DNA from 4 places in the Oceanisphaera sp. W20_SRM_FM3 genome. Region 4 is predicted to be linked to each of the others. Evidence: predicted binding sites of a transcription regulator. Region 4 holds the regulator's gene; each other region holds the start of a gene.
What was found. Region 4 encodes LexA, which represses DNA repair genes until DNA is damaged. Its sites were predicted from a motif close to ANCTGTNTNNNNANACAGNT; they were not measured.

Region 1: recN (DNA repair protein RecN) is a predicted target of LexA. The motif match lies at 1,413-1,432, and genes of this name have one in related genera.
Region 2: ACEN2G_RS09775 (YebG family protein) is a predicted target of LexA. The motif match lies at 1,708-1,727, and genes of this name have one in related genera.
Region 3: ACEN2G_RS02410 (DUF4250 domain-containing protein) is a predicted target of LexA. The motif match lies at 1,596-1,615, and genes of this name have one in related genera.

What each region holds. Positions count from the first base shown of each region.
Region 1 is NZ_JBGQOP010000002.1:81,531-84,687, forward strand. Features, by position in the region: gene recN (DNA repair protein RecN) at 1-1,390, opposite strand, end outside; gene nadK (NAD(+) kinase) at 1,602-2,486, opposite strand; gene grpE (nucleotide exchange factor GrpE) at 2,688-3,157, shown strand, end outside.
Region 2 is NZ_JBGQOP010000016.1:14,698-17,854, forward strand. Features, by position in the region: gene ACEN2G_RS09770 (ABC transporter ATP-binding protein) at 1-1,140, shown strand, start outside; gene ACEN2G_RS09775 (YebG family protein) at 1,372-1,695, opposite strand; gene ACEN2G_RS09780 (Bcr/CflA family multidrug efflux MFS transporter) at 2,080-3,157, shown strand, end outside.
Region 3 is NZ_JBGQOP010000002.1:230,825-233,981, reverse strand. Features, by position in the region: gene ACEN2G_RS02420 (heme ABC transporter ATP-binding protein) at 1-368, shown strand, start outside; gene ACEN2G_RS02415 (thiopurine S-methyltransferase) at 481-1,158, opposite strand; gene ACEN2G_RS02410 (DUF4250 domain-containing protein) at 1,253-1,462, opposite strand; gene ACEN2G_RS02405 (hypothetical protein) at 1,642-2,085, shown strand; gene hemH (ferrochelatase) at 2,376-3,157, opposite strand, start outside.
Region 4 is NZ_JBGQOP010000013.1:29,377-32,533, forward strand. Features, by position in the region: gene coxB (cytochrome c oxidase subunit II) at 1-897, opposite strand, end outside; gene lexA (transcriptional repressor LexA) at 1,199-1,810, opposite strand; gene ubiA (4-hydroxybenzoate octaprenyltransferase) at 1,943-2,806, opposite strand; gene ACEN2G_RS08730 (chorismate--pyruvate lyase family protein) at 2,841-3,157, opposite strand, start outside.

The DNA.
Region 1 (3,157 bases), on a different contig from region 4:
CATCCACTTCATCAAAAATAAGGGTTGGGGTTGCTACTTTTTGCGCGGTAATCACCTGAATGGCCAAACTGATGCGCGATAGCTCGCCGCCAGAAGCCACTTTCGCCAAGGGGCTCATAGGCTGACCTGGGTTTGTGCTCACCAAGAAGTCGACTTTATCTATGCCTAAGGGCGAGAAACCGGCATTGTCATCGGCGGTCACGGTAATTTCAAAGCGGCCGTGCTCCATGCTCAGCTGATGTAGGCTTTGGGTAATCTGGTTATTTAACGACTGAGCGTAGCGTTGGCGGCTGTGACTGAGTCGCTCGGCGGCTTGTAAAAACTGCACTTTAGCCTGAATAACCTCTTCATCAAGCTCTTGTAATCTGTGGTTGTTGGTATCCATCTCCGCCAGTTGGCTTTTAATTTGCAGGTGGAACTGCGATAACGCCACTGGCTGCACATGGTGTTTACGAGCCAGCTCCATCACTTTGGTCATGCGGGCTTCAACTTCATGCAAGCGTTCTGGATCCAGCTCTAAGCGATCTAAATAGCGGCTCAGCTCTATGTGGCCTTCTTCTAATTGAATAAGACTGCTTTCTATCATTTCTTGCACTGGGCTTAGCAGCGCATCCATTTGGCACAAGTCAGTGACAACTTTTAAACCTTGGCGCAATTGCTGTAGGGCATTGCTGTCATCACCGTCGCCCAAGATATTTAACGCCAGCTGACAATCGTTTAATAGCTCAGCCCCATTGGCTAGACGTGCATGCTCTGCTTCCAACTCAGGGAACTCATCCGTGTTTAAGGCTAACTCGTCAAGCTCCGCCACTTGGTATTCGAGCAATTGGCGCTGTGCTTGCCACTGGGCTTGCTCGAGTTTCAGTTGTTTACGCTCATTACTCAGCTGGCGCCATAATTGATAATGCTTACTGGATTTTTGTAGTAGCTGGTGATGGCCTGCATAGGCATCAAGCAAGGTGCGTTGATAGTCTGATTTTTGTAGGGCTTGATGGGCATGTTGACCATGGATATTGATAAGCAAGGCGCCCAATGCTTTCAATTGAGCTAAAGGCACCGGCATGCCATTAATGTAGCCTCGAGAACGGCCCTCTGGCGTTAAGGTGCGGCGCAGTATGCATTCATCTTGTTCATCCAGCTCTTGCTCATTCAGCCAAGCTTTCACGCGGGGGAGTTTATCGATACGAAAACGGGCGCTAATGTCGGCTTTATCGGCACCGGGTCTTACCGAGTCGGAGTCACCGCGCTCACCTAGCGCTAACGCTAATGCATCTATGGCGATCGACTTACCGGCACCGGTTTCACCTGTGATGCTGGTCATGCCGGCACGCAAGTCCAGCTCAAGAAAGGAAACGATGGCAAAATTACTGATGGTGAGCTGAAGTAACATGATAAATCCCCTGCACAAAGTATACTGTTTATATAAACAGTATACTGTTGTTTTGTACAGTAGCAAGGGTAAGATGCAGCTGCAAGCGCCGAGCGCCCCACACCAAGCTAAAAACAGTTAACTGAGATCATGACTGGCCTCAGAAAGACGGCTAACGCTTAACGCTGTGGCTATTTTTTGTTTAGCTCGGCGCCGAGCGCCTGGCGCTGCCTTAAAACAACTTGCTACCCCAACCCAGTTTGCTACGCAAGACTTCAAAGTAGTTATGCCCTCTAGGGTGTAAGAGTTTCAGCTTGTGCGGGCTTTTATTGATGTGAATTTCATCTCCGGGTTGCACGGCCAGCGAGACATGGCCATCGCAACTGATTAACATTTGGCTGGTCTTGCTGTTTTGTGAGATCACTAATTTCACTTGCGAGTCGGCGTCGATCACTATGGGTCGGCAACTTAAGGTATGTGGAAACATGGGAACCAGTGTGATGGCATTGAGGTTAGGCGTGACTATGGGGCCTCCCGCAGACAGCGAGTAGGCGGTTGAGCCTGTGGGGGTGGCCACTATCATGCCATCTGCGCGCTGACTGTACATAAAGACGCCATTGATATAGACCTCAAATTCTATCATGTGCGCAATTTTACCTGGATGTAATACCGCCTCATTCATTGCGGTATTGCTGGCCTTAAGTTGGCCGTGACGATGTACTTGCGTTTCCAGTAAAAAGCGCTGCTCGGCTTGATAGTCCCCGGCTAATAATCGCTCTAACGGTTGCTCAAAGCTGTCGGGTGATAAATCCGTTAAGAAGCCTAGATTGCCGCGGTTTACACCGACCACTGCCACATCAAAACGTGCTAACACGCGCGCTGCACCCAGCATGTTGCCGTCGCCGCCAACCACTATGGCCAAGTCAGCACGCTCGCCCAGCTCCACCATTTCTAACAGTTCAACATTCTCTAACCCTAACTGCTCACCCACGCGGCGCTCGATCACCACATTTAAACCTAAGCCAGCAATGTGTTGATAGAGTGCAACCAAGGTTTGGTTGGCACCTTCGTGATCGGGTTTGCCAATGAGCGCTATGGTATTAAATTCAGTTTCCATTGATATAACCCAGCATAAATGATGAATTGAGCAAGGTGGCCAGCAAAATAAAGGGCCGCATAAGCTTCATTCTAAATAACCCCATCGGTTAGTGCTACCTATGAAAGGTAATGATAAAAATATTCTCTTGAATTTTGCCATGGGCTCCCCCATATAACAGGCAAGCAAGAATGTTGACCAGAATATTGAGATGGAGACGAGATGAGCGATAACAAATATCAGCCTGAAGCAGAGCAGGGCGTAGAGCAAGAGCCATTAACCCCAGATACCGCAGCGCTTGAGCCAGAGGTTGTTGAGTCGGCCAGTGACGCTATTGTTGCAGAGCTTGAACTTCAGCTCTCTGCCGCTAATGAGCTCGCCCAAAGCGAGAAAGACAATGCTTTGCGCGCCTTGGCGGAAATGGAAAATTTACGTCGTCGCGCGGCACAAGATGTCGAAAAAGCGCAAAAGTTTGCCTTAGAAAAATTCGCCACTGACTTATTGCCTGTGATCGACAGTTTAGAGCGCGCTTTGGAGCACACAGATAAAGAGAATGATGGCTTTAAGGCTGTGTATGAGGGCGTTGAGCTAACGCTGAAGTCGTTGTTAGATACGGTCGAAAAATTTGGGGTGTTACAGATTGACCCTCAAGGTACACCGTTTGATCCCAACAAACATCAAGCCATGAGCAT
Region 2 (3,157 bases), on a different contig from region 4:
TTAGTCGAGACCCTAGACGGCATTCATGAAATTCGCGCCGCCAATCGTGAGCGTCATTATTTACTGCGCGTGATCGACCGCGCTCGAGGCGTGCGCGACACCGCTATCGATTATGCGTGGAAGAGCGAAGCGGCCAGTCGCGCTAGCTTCTTGCTGTTTTTATCTGGCGTAGAGGTGTTTCGCGCCGCCGGTATGATAATGGTGCTTTATACCAACCTGACAGTGGGTGAGATCTTTGCCGTCTTCAGTTATCTGTGGTTCATGATGGGACCGATACAAGATCTTCTGAATATGCAATATTCATTTTATGCGGCCAGTGCTGCGTTAAAGCGCATCAATAATATGCTGGCATTAGGTACTGACACGGATCGACAAGCCGTGGGCGACCTTAAGCATTCGCCGCAGGCTGATCCTTTTTTGGGTGTTACTACCCTGCCCATCAGCGTGCAAGATTTGAGTTTTTCCTATAATGGCGAGCGCAAGGTATTAGACCAAGTCAACTTGCACATTCACGCCGGTGAAAAAGTGGCTCTGGTGGGTGCCAGCGGCGGCGGTAAGTCGACCTTTATTCAACTGTTATTAGGCTTGTATCCCGCTGACAGCGGCGAAATTCGCTTTGGTGGGGTTAGCAGCCAAGCGATTGGCTTTCCCATTATTCGTGAACACATCGCCACCGTTCTACAACAACCCGTGCTGTTTAACGACACCATTCGCGCCAATCTGTGCTTGGGCGATGAGCATGACGACGCGGCACTGTGGCAAGCCCTTAAGGTAGCGCAACTCTTTGATGTGGTTTTTACCATGACCGAAGGCTTGGACACCCAAGTAGGCAGGCGCGGCATGAAGCTCTCCGGCGGCCAACAGCAACGACTCGCCATCGCGCGCATGGTGTTAAAAAATCCGGCCATCGTTATCTTAGATGAAGCCACCTCTGCGCTCGATACAGATACCGAAAATAAGCTGCATACGGCATTGGCGGAATTTTTACAGGGACGAACCACCTTAATAGTGGCGCACCGCCTCAGCTCAGTGCGCCAAGCGGATCGGGTACTGGTATTTGAAGACGGTAAGATAAGCCAGTCTGGCACGCACCAAGAATTGCTGGCGCAAGAAGGCCTGTATCGGACTTTGTATCACTGATTACGCGTGAGGCGTGAGGTCCAGGCAAAAATACAGCGCCGAGCACCAAGCTAAACAAAAACGGTAACATCGCTGTCGGCATGGAGCAGCAAAGCTGTAGTTCTGCGGTAGTCGCGTGCTTTAGCCGCGAAAACCTGCATAGCAGGTTCTGAGGTGCCAAGCACAACGGTTGCGAGGAGGCGTAACAGGGTTTTCCCTCACGCCTCACCTTTTACGCCTCACAGTTAGCCATCAAGCCACGGCGTTAATGTCGTCTTCTGGCTCAGCATCTTCTGCAGCTGCAGGCTCAGCCTCTTTGGTGTTACGGGCGGGCTTAGGGGCTTTTTTGGCGGGCTGTTTTTTCGGTCCGCTGAGCAAGTCTTGGTTTTCGGCTAAAAACAGCGCCAGCGCTTCACGATCGGTTTCATTTAGCGTGATCGGCGCGCGTTCCAACACTTCATCTAGGTGCTCTGCCAAGTCGAGCAGACGATCGTAAGCATCGGCGTCTTTTTTATTAATAAACGTCATTTTTTCGATTCCGTTTCTAACCACGAGATACTGTATTGTTACTGCCATTACTGACTCCTTATCTGTATGGGCATACAGTAATATTATGTAGACCCAGTTGCAAGCCTATCGCATCACACCGGGTAAAAAATTGAGCGCGATTTTAAGCGTCTTAAGCTCGCTCAATTATGACTTTACCGCGCACTTGCCCGTATACTGGCGGGCTTAGAGTCAGGGCCTGATACAACACAGTTTCAGCTGCTCACTCGTGAGATTGTTAAGTGTGAGCTGGCAAGCTTAGCGTTTGTGGCCGATAGTGAGAAGGTGACACTCAGCGGTCTGCAGCTCGCGCTTCCCCTAGGCTAGGTACACGGATTTAGTACCTAGCTTTTTTTGCTTTATTTTGTCGACAACCGCAAGGAGCGCTTGTTTGCTTGGAGGAATCTGCGGCGTATGTCAGCTCACGCATCGTTACCGTTAATTATCTTGCTTGGCGCCGTGTCCGCCCTCACGCCACTGGCCATCGATATGTACCTGCCAGCCATGCCGGCCATCGCCGAAACCTTGGCCAGTAACTCCCATCGCGTACAAGCCACGCTTGCCGCCTACACTGCCGGCTTTGCCTTAGGTCAACTGTTGTTTGGCCCCCTTTCCGATGCCAAAGGCCGCCGTCCGGTATTACTAGGCGGCATGTTAGTATTTGCCGCCGCCGCCATGCTGTGTGCCATGGCCACTAGCGTAGAAAGCCTGACTTGGTTGCGCGCCGCGCAAGGCTTTGCCGGAGCAGCGTCGGCCGTGGTAGTACAAGCCTTAGTGCGCGACTTATTTAACCGCGAAGACTTTGCTCGCACTATGTCCTATATCACCTTGGTGATGACGCTCGCGCCCTTAATTGCCCCTATGCTGGGCGGGCATTTGGCCCATTGGTTTGGTTGGCGCTCCATTTTCTGGGTGTTAGCGGGTTTTACCGTCATTATTGCGGTGTCGTGCAACTTTCGTCTGCCCGAGACCTTGCCCTTAGCGCGCCGCCAACCATTGCATTTGGGCTCCATATTGCGCAGCTACTTACGCCTGCTGACTAGTCCGATGGCATTGGGCTTTATGTTGTGTGGCGCCTTTTCCTTTGCCGGTATGTTTGCCTTCTTAACCGGTGCTTCGTTTATTTACATCGAGATCTATGGCATAGCTCCCCAGCATGTGGGCTACTTATTTGGCTTAAACGTCATCAGCTTGATGCTGTTCACTATTTTTAATGGCCGCTGGGTGCACCGCTTAGGCTCGCGCACTATGTTGCGCTTAGCGCTGGGGCTGCAGTTATTGGCCGGACTGCTGATGCCGATTGGTCCGTTAATGGGCTGGGGATTATGGTCTGTGGTGGCGCCCATCATGTTGTACGTGGGTGTGATCTCCACCATCGGCAGTAACAGCATGGCCAGCCTACTTGGCAGCTTACCGAACTTGGCGGGCACGGCATCGTCCATGGCAGGGACGCTGCGCTTTGGCTCTGCGGCCTTGGTGGCGGCATTTGTGG
Region 3 (3,157 bases), on a different contig from region 4:
ATCCCAGATTGTCGGGCGGTGAAAAGCAGCGGGTGCATTTTGCGCGAGTATTGGCGCAGTTAGTGGGGCCGACCGCACAGCGACTCTTATTATTAGATGAACCCACCTCGGCGCTAGACTTGGGCCAGCAACATGGCTTATTGAGTGAGGCACGCCGTTTGGCCAATGAGGGCTGTGCGGTACTTATCATAGTGCACGATCTTAATTTAGCGGCGCGCTATGGCGATCAACTGGTGCTGCTCTATGCCGGTCAGATTGTTAGCCAAGGCACCCCCGAGCATGTACTAACAACCGCAAATATAGAACAATATTTTGGCTATCAAGCTCAACTCTTACACAGCCCCCACGGCCACCCGGTGCTAGTGTAGATACGCGGTTGAACATCAAGATTTCATGTTAGCTTTACGCCACCCTGCAGGCTGCGCTAGGCTAAAACATGGATCGCCGCGTCGTGGCACTTCTCGCAAGACTAATGACCAATTACTCTTCACTATTTCTAACCAACACGAAACACAGTTCATCGAAAAAGCTCAGTTCACCGCTGGCCACTCTCGGGTTGGCGTGGCCTTCTTTCATTTTGCTGCGCAGTGCTACGGTGAAGTAAGGGGTAAACAAAGCGAATACCGCTTGTTCATCAATGGAAAATGGCGGAGCTTGCTGTTGCTCAGGCGCATAATGTACTGTGATTAACAATAAGCTGGCACCAGGTTTGAGTAGACGAGCTAACAGTTCGACATATTGCGCTCGCATCTCTTTAGGCAAGGCAATTAAGGCGGCTCTGTCGTAGCCGGCATCAAATTGTTGCCCGAGATGATGCGCCTGAAACTTATCTATCTGAAAAAAGTCACCCTGATAAATGTGTAACTGCTCGGCTTGCCAACATTGGTAAGGGCCAACGGCAGTTTGGGTGGGGGTTAGATTCGCCTCAGCAAAAAAATCCGCTACCGCCAAGGGCGATAATTCAAAACCGCTCACTTTATGGCCCCGTTCGGCGAGCCATAACATATCTTTGCTTTTACCGCATAGAGGCACCAGCACTTGGCTCGGTTTGGCGAGAGCAAGCGTTGGCCACTCTTGAGTAAGTTGCGCGTTAATCTGCTCTCGATGAAAACCAATGCGCGCCGTTTGCCAGCGCTGATGCCAAAATTCTGCGTCCATAATTGCCTCTCGTTTACGGGGTAAATGAATCATTCAGGTTAGCACGCCGCCTTTTAGTTAAAAAAGGTAAGCCATAGAAGTTACGTCATAAAGCTCACACTGACTGGCAGGGGATCGGCTTAAATTGATTACTGATGGCATCATATTGGTAGCCAATCTGACTCATGCTGGCAATCAACCACTGGGTATCCAGTTCAAATTGCGAGATTAACGTGCTTAGGCTGTCGCATTCTAAGCGCAGTTTCTCATTTAAAATACTCAGCACCATGAAACTGTCCATGGTTTCGAGTTGTGTCTTGTCCATATTTACTGCTCCTTAAGTTAATAAAAAATCAACAAGCCCCGCCCTGCTTGGCCTTAGCTAATGGTTAATGATCATCACCTCTAAATACTGTGAATTTAACCAGTGTTTACTTGATCTCTTTGTGAATGATCATTACTGTATGGATACACAGTAGTTAACCACAGGAACGCAAACTGCTTATGGCCACTATGCTGCTATCTCACTCCTCACCTTGTCTATCTATGACGGCTTCATCTAAAACCGGTTTATCTCTGGCTTGGGGCACGCTTGCTATGACGACTCAAGATAGTCACTCACTAACATCAAGCCAGATACCCACTTCTACCGTCAATATCAGCCACTGGAGCCCGACGCAACAAGCAGGCTTACTCAGCAATTTGGCGCTGATCAGTCAAGGTAATCAAGGGTGGATCTTAGTCGCCAACGCCCCTGCTCCTTTATCTCGTCAGCTGCTTATTAACGCCGGTATTAATCCTGCCCGTGTTATTGATGCGAGACAAGCGTCCTCACAGCTAATCGAGCAAGCCATAACCAGCCCCAGCATTGCTGCCGTCGTGTGTTGGAAAGGATCGCATATGGTCTGCAGTACTTTACGTTTATGTAAGAAGAGTCGGCGTCATTAAAAAGCTAGCGGTTAATGCGCACTGCTGATGAGAGTAAGGAAAGTCGAGGTCGATTTGACTTGAGGACTGTAGGTTTAAATACTCAGGCTTAAATACTCGGGTTTACCTGATTACCCATAGGTTCAGCCATGTTTCAGTGACTTTAACGTCAATAGATTCAATTGGTTACAAGGTGGCCGTCTCTTCACCGAAGAAATGGGCGGCTACAAAAAAAACCGAAACACAGCGCCAGATCCTCGGCACTGTATTTCGGTTTAGATTGTCTTTTTTTTATGGCTTATGGCTGTATTTTAAGCTATTTCCTTACACACCAAATCCATCATCATACGAATATGCGCCGGATTATCGTTTAGGGCAGGAATATAATGATATTGCTCGCCCCCCGCTGCCAAAAAGTACTCTTTGTTTTCACTGGAAATTTCTTCTAATGTTTCTAAGCAATCGGCAGAAAACGCAGGGCAAATAACGCTGATGTTTTTAATGCCCTCGCCGGGCAGCTTCTCCATGGTTTCATCGGTATAGGGCTGCAGCCATTCTTCACGACCAAAACGCGACTGAAAGGTAGTGCGCCACTGATGCGCAGCCAAGCCTAACTCGGCGGCCAACAGCTCAGAGGTGCGATGGCACTGCTGGCCATACGGGTCACCTTGGTCTTCAAAACGCTTCGGAATACCGTGATAAGACAACAACAATAACTCGCTTTGGCCGTGCTCTTGCCAGCTGGCACGCACCGACTCCGCCAAGGCTTTAATGTAGCCGTGGTTATCGTGGTAATCGCGAATAAAGCGAAATGCCGGCAAACGACGCTCTTTTTTCATCAGTTTCGCCCAGCTATCAAATACCGACGCCGAGGTGCTTACCGAATACTGAGGGTAAAGAGGCAAAATAATGACGCGGTCGACACCTGCTGCTTTTAATTCTTGCCAAGCAGTATTAATAGAAGGCTCGCCATAACTCATGCCTAACGCCACTGGCATATCTATGCCGGCATCTTGCAACATCTGGCTGAGCGCGACTTGTTGGCGACGGCTGATCACCATCAAGGGGGAGCCTTCCTCCATCCACACCGACG
Region 4 (3,157 bases):
GCCGGGCAAACCTTCACCATTAGCTTGGTGACAAGCGGCACAAATGCGTTGATACACCTGCTCGCCGGTTGTCATCAGCTCATCCATGGTCATTTGTGTGGCCAATTGCGCTTGTTCGTCGGCTTTGGCTTGCAACTGCTTAGCTTTAGCGTCGGCCAGCCAAGTATCGAATTCGGCACCGCTTTTCGCTTCCACCACTATCGGCATAAAGCCATGGTTTTTGCCGCATAGCTCAGCGCATTGGCCACGGTAAATACCCGGCTCGTTAATACGCGTCCAAGCTTCATTAATAAAGCCCGGCACCGCGTCCTTTTTAATGGCAAACGCCGGTACCCACCAAGAGTGGATCACATCATCAGAAGTAATTAAGAAGCGGATTTTACGATCTGTGGGTAGCACTAAGGGCCAATCTACTTCCAGCAGGTAATTCTCACCTTTAGCAACTTGCCCTTGAATTTGCTCTGGTAAAGTACCAATCAAGCTATAAAAGCCGACATCTTGTTCAAAGTAGCTGTAATGCCATTTCCACTGCGAACCCGTCACTTGCACTGTCAGATCCGATTGGCTGGCATCTTCCATGGCAATTAAGGTACGAGTGGCCGGAATGGCCATAATAATCAAGATAACGAAGGGGATCAGAGTCCAGAGAATTTCTACTTTGGTACTTTCATGAAACTGAGCAGCCTGTGCGCCCTTGTCTTTACGATGATGAATAATAGCCCAAAGCATAATGCCGAATACAATGACGCCAATGGCCACGCAGATCAGGAATATGGTCATGTGTAAGCCATACACTTTTTGGCTGATGTCGGTCACGCCAGTCGTCATATTCAAACGCGTTTGCGCTTGCGTCGGCAGGGCTATGAGTAAAGGCAATAACAACGGATTTAGCTTCACCACCCACCCCCAAGTTAATCTTGAATATTGGCGTACTAACGTTGAATGATGGTGCTATTCGGATCTACGTGGCGGCATTCGACGTTAACAGTAAGTAAAGCATCGAAAGCGAAAAAGGAAAGAAAATAATGATGCTACGCTGATGAACCGCGTGCTAAGACAAGGGGTTACAATATGCTAGAACGAAGTAGAGACGGACAATCGAAGGTTAAAAAAGAGAAAATAAAAATACTGGCAGGCTGCGTGAGGCGGCTAATTTCCTCACGCGAATTGGCCAAAACCCGTTAAGAATCGACGTCAGTTAAAAATCAGAGTTACGGATCACACCTACGGCGAGGCCTTCTATGATCAACTCTTGACTGCGCAAGTCCACTTCTATGGGGCTAAGCTCTTCGTTTTCCGGTAATAAACTGACCTTATTACCCTTACGCTGAAAACGCTTCACCGTGACTTCGTCGTCTAGGCGCGCCACTACCACTTGGCCATTGCGTACTTCTTGCGTCTTGTGTACCGCTAACAAATCGCCATCCATGATGCCGATGTTTTTCATGCTCATGCCTTTAACGCGCAATAAGAAGTCGGCAGCCGGATGAAACAGGGCGGGATCCAACTGATAATGACTTTCTATGTGCTGCTGGGCCAAAATCGGCTCGCCGGCGGCCACGCGACCAATCAGCGGCAAACCCATTTCTTCTGGCTCTTCTTCAATTAAGCGTATACCTCTAGAGGTACCCGGCATCATGGTAATAACGCCTTTTTTGGCCAGCGCCTTAAGGTGTTCTTCTGCCGCATTCGCGGATTTAAACCCCAAGATGTTGGCAATTTCGGCACGCGTCGGTGGCATACCGGTTTGCTGGATCTGATCTTTAATGATGTCCAGTACCTGAGACTGGCGAAGCGTAAGCGCTTTCATAGGGCACCTGTTTTTTTATACAGTTAACTGTCAGTATATCCAGTATACGCGCCGGAGCAAGTATAAAATATCAGACCCACTCTTTAGGGCTAGATAACAGCCTTAATTTCGCCAAACTGCAGCCATAACCGCCTAGAATAGCGTCAGCACTAAGCCAATAAACACCAGCATGCCCACGTAGTTATTATTCAAAAAAGCACGAAAACACAACTCACGTTCTCGGTCGCGGATCTGGCGTTGCTGATACACAAATAAGCCCGCCGCGCCTAATAAGCTCCAATAAAACCAAGCCCCTAAGGCAAAGGCTTGCCCAGCCGCCACCAAGAGAATGAGCGTCACTAACTGCAAGATGCCGATGATGAGCTTATCTCGGCGACCAAACAAGATGGCGGTAGATTTAACACCTATCTGCAAATCATCGTCACGATCCACCATGGCGTACATAGTGTCATAGGCGACAGTCCAGGTCAGATTGGCGGCAAACAATAACCACAGCCCCAGCGGCAAGCTATTACTTTGGGCGGCAAAGGCCATGGGGATCGCCCACGAAAAGGCAATGCCTAAAAATAGCTGCGGCAAGTGAGTGTAGCGCTTCATAAAAGGATACAGCGCAGCCCAACCTAGGCCGGCCACCGACAACAAAATAGTCAGCTTGTTGGTAGTCAGCACTAGCAAGAAAGACACGCCGACCAAGAATGTAAAAAAACCTAACGCTTGGCGCTCGGTCAGCTCCCCCGTCACCAAAGGCCGCCCATTGGTGCGCTTTACATGACCATCAATATGCCGGTCCGCATAATCATTGATCACACATCCCGCCGATCGCATCGAGAACACGCCCACGATAAACACCAACAATAACCACCAAGACGGGCGGCCCTCACCGGCAATCCATAAGGCCCATAAAGTAGGCCAAAGCAATAACAAGGTGCCTATGGGTTTATCGAGCCGAGCCAGCGCCATGTAAGCGCGCCATTTAGGTCGCGTGAGTGTGGGCATATTAGGGTTAGGCGAAGTGAGGCTGGTCATAACATTACTCTCTAGTAAACGCAGGCGGCAGACAAAATAACTCACTGACTAAGACCCTTGCCTCGGGAATAGCCAACACAGAGCGGCGCGCCCATGGCGATGAGGTAGTGGAGGCTGGCAAATGAGGATGAACTTGCAAGACTAGTTGCTGAGACTCGGCTGCCGTTAACTGAGCAAACTCAAACCGACTGCGCACTAATTGCGGATGTTCGAACAGTAGTTCGCCTAAGGCTTTTTGGCCTAAGCCGCCGAGCGCGGGTAGGGCCTCAAGTGCGGCGCTGGAATACAGTGAGCTGGCATAAACCCATGGCTGTTCGTCAC